4 regions of the Pseudoalteromonas ruthenica genome follow, and region 1 is predicted to be linked to each of the others. Evidence: predicted binding sites of a transcription regulator. Region 1 holds the regulator's gene; each other region holds the start of a gene.
The links. Region 1 encodes sigma-54, which starts transcription at its own class of promoters, with help from an activator protein. Its sites were predicted from a motif close to GTTGGCACGNNNNTNGNNT; they were not measured.
Positions count from the first base shown of each region.

Region 2: the regulator sigma-54 is predicted to act here: its motif matches at 1,826-1,844, upstream of flgA (flagellar basal body P-ring formation chaperone FlgA).
Region 3: the regulator sigma-54 is predicted to act here: its motif matches at 1,468-1,486, upstream of PRUTH_RS14930 (YggN family protein).
Region 4: the regulator sigma-54 is predicted to act here: its motif matches at 2,402-2,420, upstream of PRUTH_RS00080 (EF-hand domain-containing protein).

Region 1 covers NZ_CP023396.1:2,904,791-2,909,001, forward strand. The annotation lists gene lptA (lipopolysaccharide transport periplasmic protein LptA) at 1-463, shown strand, start outside; gene lptB (LPS export ABC transporter ATP-binding protein) at 463-1,188, shown strand; gene PRUTH_RS13665 (RNA polymerase factor sigma-54) at 1,213-2,709, shown strand; gene hpf (ribosome hibernation promoting factor) at 2,735-3,022, shown strand; gene ptsN (PTS IIA-like nitrogen regulatory protein PtsN) at 3,024-3,470, shown strand; gene rapZ (RNase adapter RapZ) at 3,537-4,211, shown strand, end outside.
Region 2 covers NZ_CP023396.1:381,466-385,676, reverse strand. The annotation lists gene PRUTH_RS01790 (CheR family methyltransferase) at 1-800, opposite strand, end outside; gene PRUTH_RS01785 (chemotaxis protein) at 848-1,780, opposite strand; gene flgA (flagellar basal body P-ring formation chaperone FlgA) at 1,948-2,664, shown strand; gene flgM (flagellar biosynthesis anti-sigma factor FlgM) at 2,737-3,063, shown strand; gene flgN (flagellar export chaperone FlgN) at 3,056-3,484, shown strand; gene PRUTH_RS01765 (retention module-containing protein) at 3,542-4,211, opposite strand, start outside.
Region 3 covers NZ_CP023396.1:3,165,800-3,170,010, reverse strand. The annotation lists gene PRUTH_RS14935 (aminotransferase-like domain-containing protein) at 1-628, shown strand, start outside; gene PRUTH_RS14930 (YggN family protein) at 638-1,429, opposite strand; gene PRUTH_RS14925 (PA3496 family putative envelope integrity protein) at 1,770-1,958, shown strand; gene PRUTH_RS14920 (AzlD domain-containing protein) at 1,993-2,292, opposite strand; gene PRUTH_RS14915 (AzlC family ABC transporter permease) at 2,292-3,008, opposite strand; gene PRUTH_RS14910 (cytochrome b/b6 domain-containing protein) at 3,091-3,726, shown strand; gene PRUTH_RS14905 (S8 family serine peptidase) at 3,899-4,211, shown strand, end outside.
Region 4 covers NZ_CP023396.1:18,987-23,197, forward strand. The annotation lists gene PRUTH_RS00070 (YigZ family protein) at 1-181, shown strand, start outside; gene PRUTH_RS00075 (TrkH family potassium uptake protein) at 221-1,672, shown strand; gene PRUTH_RS00080 (EF-hand domain-containing protein) at 2,506-2,715, shown strand; gene PRUTH_RS00085 (EF-hand domain-containing protein) at 2,774-2,983, shown strand; gene PRUTH_RS00090 (EF-hand domain-containing protein) at 3,042-3,251, shown strand; gene PRUTH_RS00095 (EF-hand domain-containing protein) at 3,303-3,515, shown strand; gene PRUTH_RS00100 (EF-hand domain-containing protein) at 3,551-3,769, shown strand; gene PRUTH_RS00105 (EF-hand domain-containing protein) at 3,816-4,034, shown strand; gene PRUTH_RS00110 (EF-hand domain-containing protein) at 4,062-4,211, shown strand, end outside.

The sequences.
Region 1 (4,211 bases):
TACTGCTGAGCAAATCACCGCCAAGGAAGTGTTAATTGATGCCGACAAACAACAAGCACTGATCAAAGAAAATATCACTATTTTTGATAAGAACGTGCATATTGTTCACGGCAAACGGGAAATAAAAGCTGACCGCCTTGAGGCTCACCGTCGTCCAGAATTGGGTGATAACAAGCAATTGCTCGTAGCCACCGGCTCACCAGCTGTGTACACCGAAGTGATGGAAGATGGCACTGAGATTTCTGCACAGGCGCTGGAAATTCGTTATGACGTCGCCTCTGAGACCCTTAAAATTCAAGGTGATGCTAAGATTGCCATGGCCGACCAGCATATCGTTGCCGAAACCATAAGCTATGATATTGCCAAACAGCTGATCACCGCCGAAAAGGATGAAAACTCCAGCACACGAGTGCGCACAACATTAACACCACAAAGTGACGATACGCCGGAGAAAGAGCAATAATGGCGACTCTTAAAGCACAAAAATTAGCGAAAAGCTATAAAGGCCGGGAGGTCGTCAAAAGTGTGGGCTTAGAAGTACAAGCAGGTAGTATCGTCGGCTTGCTCGGCCCTAATGGAGCCGGTAAGACAACTACTTTTTACATGATAGTTGGCTTGGTACCCAGTGATAAAGGCACCATCAGTATTGATGATGAGGATATCACCTTGATGCCGATGCACTCTCGTGCGCGCTTAGGTATTGGTTATTTACCGCAAGAATCATCTATTTTTCGAAAGCTGACAGTGTTTCAAAATTTGATGGCCATCCTGGAAACCCGCAAGGGCTTAAGCAAAGCAGAGCGTGAAAGCGAGCTTGAGGGCCTACTTGATGAGTTTAATATACAGCACATTCGAGACTCACAAGGAATGGCGTTATCTGGTGGCGAACGTCGCCGGGTAGAAATAGCGCGAGCATTGGCGGCAAACCCCAAGTTTATCTTGTTGGATGAACCTTTTGCTGGTGTCGACCCTATTTCAGTGTTAGATATAAAGAAAATCATAGAGCATCTGCGCAATCGTGGCATTGGTGTATTAATCACCGACCACAACGTGCGAGAGACCCTAGACGTATGTGAAACCGCATACATTGTTTCCCATGGCGAGCTCATTGCTTCTGGTACTCCAGAGCAAGTTCTTGCCGATCAAACGGTTCGCGACGTCTATTTGGGTGAGCAGTTTAGATTATAACGATTAAAGGATTGTTAGAGATACATGAGGCAATCATTACAGCTGCGCCTAGGCCAGCAATTAACAATGACCCCACAATTGCAGCAAGCGATTCGCCTGTTGCAGCTCAGTACTTTGGATCTCCAACAAGAAATTCAAGAGGCGTTGGACGCCAACCCATTACTTGAAGTTGAAGAAGACAATTACGCCGACAATAACGACAACCAAGAGCAAAAAGAGTCGACGTCCGACAACCAAAATAACGATACCGCCGAGACGGCCAGCGCCAGTAAGGATGAAGTTGAAAGTGCTGATGCCATGAACAACGAGTCCATCAGTGAAGACTTGCCCATGGATGTGTCTTGGGATGAGTATATTAGTGCGGCTCCCGTTGCCTCCTCTGGGCCTATGCCAGAAGATGAGTCTATCTACCAAGGCGAAACCACCGAGTCGTTACACGATTATTTAATGTGGCAGCTGCAATTAACACCTTTTAGTGCCACCGACGAGGCCATCGCCACAGCCATTATTGAAGCCATCAATGACAACGGCATTTTAACAGTCAGTTGTGAAGATCTGCTGGAAAGCTTGAATCATGATGAACAAGACGATGGTATCGAGCTCGATGAAATTGAAGCCGTTCTTAAGCGTATCCAACTCTTTGATCCAGTAGGAATTGGTGCGCGTTCTTTACAAGAGTGCTTGTTGATCCAGCTCAAGCAATTTGACCCACAAACCCCTTGGCTTGAAGAGACCAAAGAGGTAGTTTGTAACTATATTGATTTGCTTGGTAGTCGTGACTATCGCACCTTGATGAAAAAGACTAAGCTTAAAGAAGCGCAGTTAAAAGAGGTGATGACACTGATACACAGTTTAAATCCGACTCCTGCAGCCACGATTGTGCGAGAGCAGTCAGAGTATGTGATTCCAGATGTATCGGTGAAGAAAGTTAAAGGCCGCTGGGTGGTTGAATTAAACCCAGATAGTATGCCTAAGATCCGCGTTAACGATCACTATGCATCAATGTCGCGAAGCTGTAAGTCACAAAGTGATAGTCAATTTATTCGCTCGCATTTACAAGAAGCGAAATGGTTTATAAAGAGCTTGGAACAACGCAATGATACGCTACTTAAAGTAACTAATTGCATTGTTCAACAACAACAGGCATTCTTTGAACATGGTGAAGAGGCAATGAAGCCAATGGTGCTTAATGACGTTGCCGAAATGGTGGAAATGCATGAGTCAACGATTTCCCGTGTGACCACCCAAAAGTATATGCATACACCACGGGGTATTTTTGAGCTGAAGTACTTTTTCTCCAGCCATGTTACAACCGAAAACGGAGGTGAATGCTCGTCTACAGCGATTCGAGCATTGATCAAAAAGCTAGTAGCTGCGGAGAATCCTGCTAAACCGTTGAGTGATAGCAAGATTGCCGACGTACTAGCCGAGCAAGGAATTAAAGTGGCTCGGCGCACGATTGCTAAATATCGTGAATCGCTAGCCATTCCACCGTCAAATCAGCGTAAAAGTTTGATATAGACGTTAGACAAGAAGGAAAATGCTTATGCAATTAAATCTTACCGGTCGTCACGTAGAAATCACTGATTCTCTTCGCAACTATGTGAATAGCAAATTTGCAAAATTAGAGCGTCACTTTGACCATATAAATAATGTGCATGTCATTCTTGATATTGAAAAACTAACACAAAAAGCAGAAGCTACTCTTCACGTTAACGGTGGTGAACTGTTCGCAACCGCAGAGCACCAGGATATGTATGCGGCGATCGACGGCTTAATTGATAAGCTCGACCGTCAAGTGATTAAACATAAAGAGAAATTATCTCGTCACTAACATGAACCTAGATTCACTCTTTACCAAGGACTGCAGCAAAGCTGCGGTCCTTTTTAATAGCAAAAAAAGAATGCTGGAGTACCTCTCTCAGGTGGCTCATCAGCACAGTCCTCACCTCAGCGAGCAATCGGTACTTGATGCTTTACTAACCCGCGAAAAGCTGGGCAGTACTGGCATCGGCAAAGGCGTTGCTATTCCACATGGCCGTCTCGATGGTATCGACAGTACGATTGCCATTGTTGTAACCAATCGCGAAGCCATTAACTTTGATGCCATTGATAACCGTCCGGTGGATATCTTTGTCGCACTTTTAGTGCCGGCTAATGAGACTGAACAACACCTGAAGACCTTAGCGACAATTGCTGATAAACTAAAAGACAAACAACTGTGTAAACAACTGCGCTCAGCCAGCAGCGATCAAGAGCTTTATCAATTGATCGCCGACTAATGCGCGCCGTATTAATTCATGGTGTGGTTTAAATGTGCGTCTTGGGGTAAAACAAGGAGTTGTCGGATGGAACTTATCATTGTCAGTGGTCGCTCGGGTTCTGGAAAATCAGTCGCGTTACGGGTGCTCGAAGACCTTGGGTACTATTGCGTAGATAACATCCCAGTTATTTTACTCCCCTCCTTGGTGCGCAGTGTTTCAGCAAATTATGACAAAATTGCCGTCAGTATAGACGTGCGCAATTTGCCCAAAGAACAGCATGAATTTAACGACATTCTCGCTTACCTGCCTGAGTTTGCTAAGCCTTCGCTGTTTTACCTTGATAGTGACGAACAAACGTTGATTAAGCGTTTCTCTGAAACTCGTCGACTACACCCCTTATCCATGCAAAATATGACGTTGGATGTCGCTATTCGTGAAGAGAAGCAGCTTCTTGATGTACTCATCTCCCACGCCGACTTTATTATTGATACAACTGAGCTCAGTGTTCACCAGTTGGCGGAGATGATCCGTGAAAAAGTGCTGGGTAAAAAAGACAAGCAATTACTGATCACTTTTGAGTCTTTTGGGTTTAAACATGGCATTCCAAAAAATGCTGATTATGTGTTTGATGTGCGGTTTCTCCCCAATCCCCATTGGGAACCTGAACTAAAGGCGCTCACAGGGTTAGACCAACCCGTTCAAGATTATCTAGCCAGTCACTCAATCGTGCAAAAGTTCACTTGGCAGATCCAAACTTTT
Region 2 (4,211 bases), 750 kb from region 1:
CAACGGATCATATCGAACTCGGTACTCAAGCCTGTCATTGATTCACTCGCTCCTAAAAACAAATATCCCTTAGGGTTAAGCGCTTGCGCGAATTGACCAATGATCTTGGCTTTTACTTCCGGAGAAAAATAAATAAGGACGTTGCGACAAAAGATAATGTCAAACTTACCCAGCAACGCATATGAATCCAATAAATTCAAATGGCGAAAGCTCACCATACGTTTTACATTGTCATTAACTTTAGCCATACCGTTGCCACTATCGCTAAAAAACTTTTTGCGTCTTTCAGCACTGAGCCCCCGAGCCAATGCCAATGAGTCATACTCAGCATTTTTACAAATATCGAGCATGGTATTAGAGATATCAGTACCGATTATTTGCGCTCCCGAGGACAGTTGACCTGGGCGAGACTGTTGATATTCGGCCACTGACATCGCTATTGAGTAGGGCTCTTGCCCGGAAGAACTGGCCGCCGACCAAATTTTTACCGGCCGACGTAAATCTTTGCACTCAGGTAAGAGCTTTGTCTTCAATAATTCAAACGGATAAGAGTCGCGAAACCACAATGTTTCATTGGTGGTCATGGCATCAACAACAGCGGCACGAAGTTGCCGCTCATGCGGACTCAACGTTTTGCTAACCAGCTGCGACAAAGATTCAACGCTAAAGCGAGCCATCAGCGGAGCCAAGCGACTTTTAACTAAGTAAAGTTTGTTATCACCCAGCACAATGCCACACTGCTGTTCTAAAAATGCACGAAACTGGTTGTATTCACCGAGCTCTAAATGCTTATTTTCCAAATTACTCTCACCTAACTCACTTGAAGCGGTTACAAGACAAGGCGGCATTAATCACAATGCACCCACTTTTTAACTGCTGTAGCCAGTTCGTCGGGGTTAAATTTGGCAATAAAGTCATCCGCCCCAACTTTTTCTATCATCGCATGGTTAAATACGCCACTTAAAGAGGTGTGCAGTATCACATGCAATGGTGCCAGCTTCGGATCCGCTTTGACCTCTGCTGTTAAGGTATAGCCGTCCATCTCTGGCATTTCCACATCCGATATCAGTAACGCCACTCGCTCAGTGATATCATCTTTGCAGTCAAGCTTCGCTATTTCTTTTAATCGCAGCAGGGCCTCTTTACCATTTTTCGCCAGCTCAGTTTGCACCCCGAGAGGCTCCAGCGCCCGTTTTACTTGATTACGCGCCACGGCAGAGTCATCGGCAATAAACACAATACGCTCACCGAGATCTTTCTGCATCTCGCCATCTGAGGCAATGCCCTCACTGACCTCGGTATTAACAGGGCTGATCTCTGCAAGAATTTTTTCAACATCCAAGATTTCTACGAGCTCGTCATCAATCTCAGTCACTGCGGTAAGGTATGAATAACGCCCCGCACCTGACGGCGGTGGCATAATCTTTTCCCAGTTCATATTGACGATACGCTCAACGCCACCCACCAAAAACCCCTGCACAGAGCGGTTATATTCGGCGATAATAATAAAGCAATTTTCAATATCAGTGATGGCCGGACCGCCTACAGCCATAGACAAATCGATGATAGAAATGGTTTGTCCACGAATATGCGCTACCCCACGAATATAAGAATTCGTTTTCGGCATATTTGTTAGTGGTGGACACTGAAGGACTTCTCTAACTTTAAAAACGTTGATCCCGAACCGCTGGCGTCCTTTTAGTTTAAACAGCAATAATTCAAGGCGGTTTTGACCCACAAGTTGGGTTCGTTGATTGACAGAATCTAAAATGCCAGCCATCGGATTCTCCTAGCATTAATTTACAACTTCGCACACTCGCGCCAAATAGGAACGCATTTTGCTTCTTAGCTTCATACGTTAGTATAACTACGCTAGAACGCCCAGTTTTTGACGCTTCGTAGTTATACCCTGTTTTACCCAATAAGCATAGTCGAAACATGGTGAGTATGTTCAAAAAAATTCAACTTTTCCAAAGCTTATGGTTAATAGCCGGTGTATTAATAAGCTCAACGGCTGAGGCAAACAACGGCCAACAACAGCGCTATGATCGCCACGCTTTGCAAACGCTTGCTGAGCAATACATCACAGAGCAAGCGCAGATTCAGCCCGATCAAGAGCTGCAAGTGCAAGCGATGGACTTAGATGCGCGCATAGGTCCCAGAGAGTGTGCAGTAACACCGCAAGCCTCTACGGCTAGCGCTCCGCCATTTAATCGGCAGGTAACAGTAAAACTTAAGTGTTCAAGTCCTGCTCTTTGGAGTCAGTATGTCCATGTACGCATCATTAAGCTCTCTACTATCGTGGTCGCCAATGATCACATTGCCCGTGGGCAAATTATTAGTGCTGATGATTTAACTACGGAGCAGCGTCCGCAACATTTTGTTCGCGCTCGCTACATAGAGCAGCCAGAAGTTATTGTCGGCAGCCGCAGTAAACGCAGTATTCGCAGAGGGTTGCCAATTAGTATGAATCAGTTGTGTATGGTGTGTAAGGGCGATAATGTGAGCATAATTGCCCGCTTTAACGGACTCACTATAAAAACATCTGGAGAAGCGCTAGAAGATGGCGGTGTCGGTGATAATATTCGCGTGCGTAATGTAAAGTCTGGCCGGCTGATCAATGCCAAAGTAACAGCAGTGGAAACCGTGGCGGTTAATATTTAAATTTTATGCTAAAGTATTGGCTAGAATGGCCGATAAACAGTGCAAAGGTCAATATAGCTTAGGTAATTAGTGATGGTGAATCAAGTCAACAAAGGCCAGCAAGGCTCGGTGTACAACACACCACAAAATAAAGTGGAGCAACAAAAGCTCAACCAAACGCAAACACAAGGTAATGAGGCAAATGCAAAAGCCAGTACCAAGGCTGCAGCAGACTCAGTAAGCCTTACGCCACAAGCAAAGCAAATGAAGTCTTTGCAAGAAAAAGCAGAGCGCTCATCAGGGTTCGATCAACAAAAGGTTGACGAATTAAAGCAAGCTATCAGTGAAGGCAAATATCAAGTAGATAGCGAAAAGCTTGCTAAAAACATCGCTGCGTTTGAGTTCGATTTGTATGGCTGATTCGGCACTTAGTGTGGCTCTCGGCCAACAGCTCTCAAGTTTACAAGACTTGCTACAACTACTTGAAGATGAGTTGAGCGCTATTGCCGGGCGCAGTGGTGATGAACTGAAGGAATTAACGCCTAAAAAAGAACAGGCGCTTGTTCAAATTCAGCAACAAGACCAGCATATTGCTCAGCTATTAAAAGCGCAAGAGCAAGAGGTATTAGCGCCGCACCAAGAGATGATAGAGCATGCACAGACTTTATTGCTAAAGTGCAAACAGCAAAATCAAGTGAATGCTCAGGCTGCTCACAACGCTCAGCTCACTGTCAAACAACTCAAAGATATTCTTATCGGCGCACCAAGTTCATTAACCTATGCTGCCGACGGCGGGATTGACCGCAGCGAAAATAAAATCGTAAAGAATTTAAAAGCCTGAACCTACTAAGCTAAATATTGATTTGAAAAAGGGAGCCTAAGCTCCCTTTTTTACCTCTTACAGTTCGCCTTTGCCCGAGCTATCCAGCATTGCTTTGATCACTTCATCATCGCCAACAGTGGCATATTGCGAGGCTCCTCCAAAGCCATGCTCCTCACTTGTTATTGTTTGCTCTGAGGCTAAATCATCAAATTGAGCTAATACCTCTTCTGCCTCATCGGGATTATCCAAAATAGACTCAGCGCCTAACAAGCCCGATTCACTGATAGTTTGCTCGGCATTGACTGTGATTTCTTTTACTTGGTTAAACTCGGTAAACTGCTCACCATTTAAGCTCAAGCTTACAGTCTCATAATCCAGAGTTTCAACACTGGCATAATGGCTTTGCTCACCTGATTCGAAGGCCAAATCATCTTCGCTTGCCACACTGGCCTCCAACGTCTGATCCGCAGCAGCATTGTCATAAATTGAGCCGCGCTCCACTTCTTGATTGTCAGTGTCTTTTACGAGGTAGTTGCCGGCATCATCAATAGTCACGAAGTAATAATCTTCACCGCTAAGTAAATCAACATCTAATAAAGATAGAGTGTACTGCCAGTTGCCATCACCGTCAGTCGTCGTGCTGGGGTACGTGCTTAACACATCAAGGTCGATGCCAGCTAGCCCTACACCTAGCAGGCTAGAGCCAATAATGTAGATCTCTGTACCTGCAGGTGCTGTGCCTTCC
Region 3 (4,211 bases), 260 kb from region 1:
CCAGCAACTGGTGCGCATGATTGAGGAGCGAGGGGCGGTGCTTATTGAGGATGATGTGTATGGTGAATTGGCGTATGAACATAGTCATGCTAAACCGGCGCAATACTTTTCTCGCAAAGGGCAAGTGATCACCTGCTCATCGCTTTCCAAAACAGCGGCGCCGAGTTATCGCGTCGGGTGGATGATTGCCGGTAAGTATGCAGCGCAAGCGCGGCGCTTAAAGCGGGCGATTAGCTGTTCATCATCGTTGATGAATCAGTGGACCCTGTATGAGTTTATGAGTAGTGGCGATTACGACAAAAACTTACGTACACTACGCCAGCGCCTAGCTTTGAACAAGGAGCGCATGCGGGCGCTGGTGTTACAGCATTTTCCGGAAAAAACGCGGATGACTAATCCCAAGGGCGGCTGTGTATTGTGGCTGCAGTTACCTAGCCAATACGATGTGATTGAACTTTTTCATTTGGCGTTGGACGCGGGGATCAGCATTACACCGGGCTCAATATTTAGCGCTACCGATAAATACCGTCAATGTGTGCGCCTGAGTTATGGTATTCCTTGGAGCGATAAAGTGGAAGTGGCAGTAGCGCGGTTGGGAGCGCTCTGCCAGCAAGTGCGAAAGGGGTGATTATTCCGACTATTTAGTAATTAAAAGCTGGAAGTCACTTAGTTCTGGGACCATGCTCACCAGTTGGGCCTCTTGCTCTGCCAACTCTGAAAATGAATGGCACAGGGCATCTGCGCGCTGCTCGATATTGGCAGCTTGAAGCTCAACACGCTGTTCAATTTGCTCACCCATTCTTTCCATGCGCTGCTCGAACTCGTCCATGTCGCCACCTGAGCTGACCATTTGCGAACCCAAGGCCATCAGCACGCTGCCTATTGATTGCACCATTGCCTGTTCAACGGCTTGTTCAAAGTTTTCATCGAATTGTTGCTCAATATCTTCACCTAGCTCATCAAAGCTTTGTTTGCCCATCACAAACTCGCCATTTTGATAAAAGCTATGCTCGATATTATTGCCAATATTATCCACGACCTGCTGCAACGCGTCATTATGCTCAATGCCAAACGCTGCACTCACTTCTTCAATGGCCACACCGGCTATTTTCACGCCATCAAGGGCAATCTGAGCAACTTCAGGGACGTAACTACGTAGTTGCTGAGAGTAATTATCCAGTGCTTGCTGCTGAGCTGCAGTCAGAGGCATAACTTCACCATCAACGAGCAGCTGCTGACCATCGTACACCATGTGTTGATTATCGACATTGGTGATTTGTATGCGTTCAGGGTTGATACGAATATCACTTTTAAACTCAATATCGCACTGTTGTGAACCAAATGAGAGGTTATCTGGCTTTTGCTCGTGTGCCAGTGCGCTTGTGGTTACCGTCATGGATGCAAAAAGAAGGGCTGCTGTCGTTTTCATTGTCTTTATTCCCGTTGATTGTTGTTACGAGAGATACATTACAAATTCGGTGCCAAAATTATTACTCTATAATAAACAATAGGTTATGTATTAATGACGAGCAGATTTTTGCTAGAGGTTTAAAAAAAAGCTAACTTTTAGTCGTTTTTAACAAGATGTTGGTGAAAGTCGCACATTGATGATCATCGTCAATAAAAGATATTTGTTGAAACGATAAAAAAATCTCACTTTCCAGTTTTGCCATTTGCAGCTATTTATTCATTTTAAGGGCGTAGGCTCTTGGTCGTGGTGGAGCTAAGCTTGAGCCGCGCACAATGATTGTAATTAACTGGAGTGTATTGTGGGTAAAACATATTCCTATGATGCGTTAGATGACGAATTTGTTGAAGATGAATACGAAGCGATGGGGCGTAACCAACATGACCGTCGTAAGCGCAAGGTCAAAAAGAAGCTCGATGATTATCTAGAGCAGCGTAAGCTGCGGAAAAATCTCGGCTACGATGATTTTGACGATTACCTCAACGAGTAAAGTTAGGAAGGGGCGAAAGCCCCTTTTTTGTTTTTCAGCGCAGCAGAAAATAAGCAGCCATCCCTACTAAGGTAGTGAGATAGATACTTTTACTGCGATAAGCAACAATAATGGCCAGTACGGCGGCCAGTAAATAAGGATTGCGATAACTAATATGCCACTGCCCCTCAGGAAGGAGGACAATGGGCACCCAAATAGCGGTCAGTACCGCCGGCGCACTGAAGCTTAAAAAGCGCTGCAATTTGGGCCCGACCCGAAAGGGTAAGGCGCGATGTAAAAACAGGTAACGGCTGGCAAAGGTGATACATGCCATAAGCACTATGGTCGTCAGTATCATTGGCTATCCTTACTGACCATGTAGCCCACCGTCATACCACTTAGGGCGCTAAGTACCAACCAGAGTTCCAGCCCCCAAGCTTTGAAAGTGGCGGCGCAAATCCCGGTGATCACCACGCAGGCTAAGGTTGCTTTGTTTTTTATGGTGGGCACAACCAAGGCAATAAAAGTAGTGGCGATGGCAAAGTCTAAGCCTAAATTGGTTAAATCGGGTAATAGTTGGCCTGCCAAGATGCCCAATAGAGTCCATATATTCCAGGCCACATAAAAGCTAAAGCCAGCGCTGAGCGCATAAATAAGGCGTGTTTTCGTTTGATATGCCTTGCGGTGGTGGGAAAAGGCGAATAACTCGTCGGTTAACACGAAGCTGACGGGCAAGCGCCAGCGCAGCGGTTGGCTAATCACCTTTTGGCGTACTGCCAGACCATAGAGAAAGTGGCGAGAGCTAATAATGAAGGTCGTAAACAGCAGTGTCAGCAGTGGCGTATGATCAGCGATAAGCTCGATGGCCACCAGTTGCGCCGAGCCGGCAAAGACCAACAACGACATCAATTGTGTTTCCCAGGCGCTGAAGCCGTTTTGCATCGCTAACGAGCCACACAATAGCCCCCAAGGTAAAACCGCTAAGTTTAACGGTAACATATCGAGCTGACCTTTGATAAAGGCCAGTCGATGTAAGCGGGTTCGGTTTTTAGCGTTTGTAACAGCAGACATAAGCAAAGTTTTTTACGATCAAGCACGCAGCATGACACAGAGTTTGGCATAATCGCAATATTGCCAAGTTAAGGAGTCAAAAATGAAAGTTTGGGATGGGTTTATACGCTTTTTTCATTGGAGTTTAGTGCTGTGTATTGCTGGCCTCTATTTCTCTGCGGAGGAGGGCGCGATGGAGTTGCACTTTGTGCTCGCCTACATTACCTTAGCATTGCTTGCGACTCGTTTATTGTGGGGGCTTTTTGGTAGCGAAAGTGCCCGTTTGCACAAGTTATTACACTCACCTAAAGCCGTGTTTAGGGCGCTAAGACAAAGCGAACAAGTGGCCGGGCATAATGCGGCGGGCAGCTATATGGTGTTGCTATTTTTTGCACTGTTATTGGTGCAACTGCTCAGCGGATTGATGACCACAGACGACATTCTTACCGATGGTCCTTTAGTCCAATATGTATCTTACGATTGGGTTGAGTGGGCCTCGTCCGTGCACCATCAAAACTTTGACTTTATCCTAGCCGCCATTGCTTTGCATATTGCTGCTATTGTGATTTATGCATTGAAAGGTAAAAGACTGGTACCAGCGATGATCACCGGTCGCAATAATGCATTGCAAGAAACAGCGGTAGTCAAGCCTGCTTGGCCTGCGTTCGTGGTTTTTGCAGCTATACTGGCTGCGCTGTTATGTACTTGGGGTTACGAGCCGCTCGTAAGTCTTATTTAAAACATACTTTGTTACATATTCATGAGGTCCATTGAAAGTCCATTGAGCGGGCATAGCCCGCTTTCCAACTCACTTATAATAATTTTACATTAATTTAATCTTGCCCCTCTTTTTGTTTTCATTATAGTTGCAATTGAACAACAACAATAATGATGTCTTTCAGAGGAAAATTATGGCTTCAAATAAACTCAAATTGAGTGCATTAGCACTGGGCGTGTCGTCTGCCTTGCTTAGCACTCAAGTCGCAGCTTCAGAGCTAGAACCACAGAATAAAATTTTTACACCGCAGCATCAAAGCAAAATTGAGCGCCAACTTGGCGACATTAAAAAACAGAACAAACGTGCTGTATCTTGGCTTATTGAGCTTAACAGTGAGCCGATGTTTTCAGTAAGCAAAGATCAGCAAGCCACGCAAAGTGCGCATATCTCGCAAGCGCAAGAGCGCGTATTAAGTAATATTCAAAGCGCCGATTTAAACCTCAATG
Region 4 (4,211 bases), 380 kb from region 1:
TGCTCTACAGGGAGTCATAGAGCAAAGGTTGCAAACTCACTATCAAGTCCTTGGTATTGAGAAGCAATATGATAGCGCCATTCGTTGGCAGATATGTATTGATGAGCGCCAAAGCGATGCAGCGATAAAAGATATCTTTGATTTAAGCCACGGTACTGTTGAGTTAAAAATAAAACAGTAAGACAATAACATGCAAACAAAAGTCACGGCGATGCGCTAGATGCAATACCGCACGATAATAAAAATACTGGGCCAGCTGGTGGCGTTATTCAGCATCACTATGGTGCCGCCAGCCTTGGTCTCACTAATATACAAAGATGGTGGCGGTTTACCTTTTATTCTCGCTTTTGTCTTTAGCGTAATTGCTGGCTTAATTGCCTACTACCCCAACCGTAATGAGCATGGAGATTTAAAGGCTCGGGAAGGCTTTTTAATTGTGGTGTTGTTTTGGCTGGTGCTGGGCTCGTTCGCATCTTTACCGCTGATTTTTCTAGATGCACCCAAGTTATCAATGGCAGACGCCGTATTTGAGGCGTTTTCTGGGCTGACCACTACCGGTGCGACTGTACTTACAGGCATAGAATATTTACCTAAGTCGGTGCTTTTCTATCGTCAGCAATTACAATGGCTGGGCGGTATGGGGATCATCGTACTTGCCGTTGCCGTGCTCCCTATGCTTGGCGTGGGTGGGATGCAGCTGTACCGTGCTGAGACGCCAGGGCCGGTGAAAGATTCAAAAATGACACCACGAATTGCCGATACGGCAAAACACCTGTGGTATATCTATGTGTCGCTTACCTTAGCTTGCACGCTGGCTTATTGGGTTGCGGGAATGAATTGGTTTGATGCGATTTGTCATGCCTTTTCAACCATAGCCATTGGTGGTTTCTCTACCTATGATGCGTCGATGGGGCACTTTGATAGCCCCGTGATTAACCTGATCTGTGTGGTGTTTTTGCTAATTGCGGCAATCAACTTTTCACTGCACTACGCAGCGGTGGCCAGTCGTAGTGGCAAAGTTTATTTGCGCGACCCTGAGTTTAAAGCGTTTTTTCTGATCCAAGTGGCACTCATCATTATCTGTTTCGCAGTGCTTTCCTCTAATAACATTTACGCTAATGGTGATGAAACTCTCGACCAGGCGATGTTTCAGGCCGTTTCCATCAGTACCACCGCCGGTTTTGCGACCGATAACTTCTCCGCTTGGCCGCTGTTTCTACCTATGCTGCTGATCTTTTCCAGTTTTATTGGTGGTTGTGCGGGCTCCACAGGCGGGGGAATGAAAGTAGTGAGGGTGTTTTTACTTTACTTACAAGGTATCCGAGAGCTTAACCGTTTGGTCCACCCGCGTGCCATCTATTCGATTAAGCTAGGTCGTAAAGCCCTGCCAGATAAGGTTGTGGAGGCGGTATGGGGCTTTTTCTCTGCCTATGCCTTGGTGTTTGTAATTATTATGATCAGCCTGATGGGGACGGGGCTAGATAATATCACTGCCTTCTCGGCGACCGCTGCCTGCCTTAATAACCTGGGTCCAGGGCTGGGTGAAGTAGCCGCTCACTATGGTGACATTAGTGATAGCGCAAAGTGGATTCTGACATTGGCAATGGTCTTTGGCCGGTTAGAGATATTTACTCTCCTCGTGCTGTTTACCCCAACATTCTGGCGTGGGTGAGGCACGGTCGCTTGCGACAGCGAGTGACTTAACGTCACTCGTTGAGGGCCGAACGCGAAGGCGTGGATGCCTGAGCCGGGCGTCGCTTCAGGATGAATTCCTGCCACCATGCCATCCCTTTTCTATCGCGTGACAGTGACTTAACGTCACTCGTTGAGGGCCGAACGCGAAGGCGTGGATGCCTGAGCCGGGCGTCGCTTCAGGATGAATTCCTGCCACCATGCTATCCCTTTTCTATCTCGTGGCAGTGACTTAACGTCACTCGTTGAGTGGCGTTGAGGCGTGGATGCCTAGCGTAGGCACTCAATTGTTTTTTTATCTCTTCTGTATTTCTTTTTGTCCTAAATTCCACCTCTTTACTGAACCAAAGATGCGTTGTTGCTAAAAAGCAACACAGCGCTTGGTGTGCAGTCGGGGCTCAATAAAAATCCCCTTACAAATAGTTATTTAAATTATAAGTTGTTGAATTTTATATAAATAAACATAAAAAATAATTTATGAGAATGATGGCATTACACTTTCATTCAGTTAAAAGTCACCTTCAGCTCAATCCTGGCAGGTAATTGGCTGAATTCAAGGTGAGAAGTTGCAAAATAACCTATTGAAAAATATAGATATTATCTTTTAAGCCTGAACTGTGTCGCAAAAGAGCAACAGAAAAACATAGTGTAACGGCTCTTAACTCCCCTGATTTACATATATCTCCATGATAAATAGTGCTTTTTTAATGTTGGCACCGGACTTGTAATAGTCAGGGTGAGTTTAAAACGCAGTAGCAATTAGCACAGAACGTTACTGACACAGATTTCAACAAGTAAAGAAGGATATTGATTATGAAACGCATGACTTCAACTTTAGCACTTATCACTTTAGCAGCTTCAAGCGCAGCGTTTGCAGCAGATTTCTCTACTTTAGATGCAGACGGCAATGGCGCTATCAGCAAGCAAGAAGCAGCAGTGGATGCAGAGCTTAGCAAACACTTCGACAAGCTAGATACCGATGGTAACGGTGAGCTGTCAAAAGAAGAGTTTGAACAAGCTTAAGCGCTTAGTTTAAACATCAATTTCAGATTTTAGTTTTCAGTCCAGAAGGATACTTATTATGAAACGCATGACTTCAACTTTAGCACTTATCACTTTAGCAGCTTCAAGCGCAGCATTTGCAGCAGATTTCTCTACTTTAGATGCAGACGGCAATGGCGCTATCAGCAAGCAAGAAGCAGCAGTGGATGCAGAGCTTAGCAAGCACTTCGACAAGCTAGATACCGATGGTAACGGTGAACTGTCAAAAGAAGAGTTTGAACAAGCTTAAGCGCTTAGTTTAAACATCAATTTCAGATTTTAGTTTTCAGTCCAGAAGGATACTTATTATGAAACGCATGACTTCAACTTTAGCACTTATCACTTTAGCAGCTTCAAGCGCAGCATTTGCAGCAGATTTCTCTACTTTAGATGCAGACGGCAATGGCGCTATCAGCAAGCAAGAAGCAGCAGTGGATGCAGAGCTTAGCAAGCACTTCGACAAGCTAGATACCGATGGTAACGGTGAGCTTTCAAAAGAAGAGTTCGAGCAAGCTTAAGCGCTATTCGCTCTTTCTCACGCACTTTATTTCCATTAAGAGGGATTTGTTATGAAAGGTATGACGTCAACAATCGCATTTGTCACTTTAGCTGCATCAAGCGCTGTATTTGCAGCAGATTTTAACGCACTTGATGCCGACGGCAATGGCGCTATCAGTGTTCAAGAGGCCTCTGTCGATGCCGCTCTAATGGAGCAGTTCGATCAACTCGATACAGATGGCAACGGTGAGCTCTCAAAAGCAGAGTTCGAAAAAGCCGAGTAACCCAATTATTTACCAAACAAGGTAAGGAGCAAGTTATGAAAACCATGAAACACACAGTCGCATTAATGGCACTTGTAGGCGCATCTTCAGCTTTCGCACTGGATGCAGATTTCAACACTATCGATGCCGACGGCAACGGCGCTATCAGCATGGAAGAGGCGTCTAAGTATCCTGAGCTTATGAGTCAATTTAAAGACTTGGATACTGACATGAACGGTGAGTTATCTGAGCAAGAATTTGCTAAAGCGCAGTAACGACTGCGCAACACCGGACAACACCACACAGTAAAGAGGATACATTATGAAAAATTCGACAAAAGCAGTCGCTATCGTAGGTTTAGTAAGCGCATCATCAGCATTCGCATTGGACATGGACTTTAACAGTGTAGACGTAGATAGCAATGGCGCTATCAGCATGGAAGAAGCGTCTAAGTATCCAGAGCTAATGCAGCAGTTCAAGGATTTGGACGCCAATAAAGACGGTGAGCTGAGCGAAAAAGAATTCGCAAAAGCTGAGTAATTTAACGCCAACTAAGAGGAGAGCGTGATGAAAACGACTAACACACTACTTGCTATGGCGATTTTGGCTTCTTCTGCAACAGCTATCGCAGGTTCTACTTTTGATACATTGGATGTCGACGGTAATGGCAGCATCAGCAAGGAAGAGGCAAGTGCAGATGCAGCGATTCTAACTAAA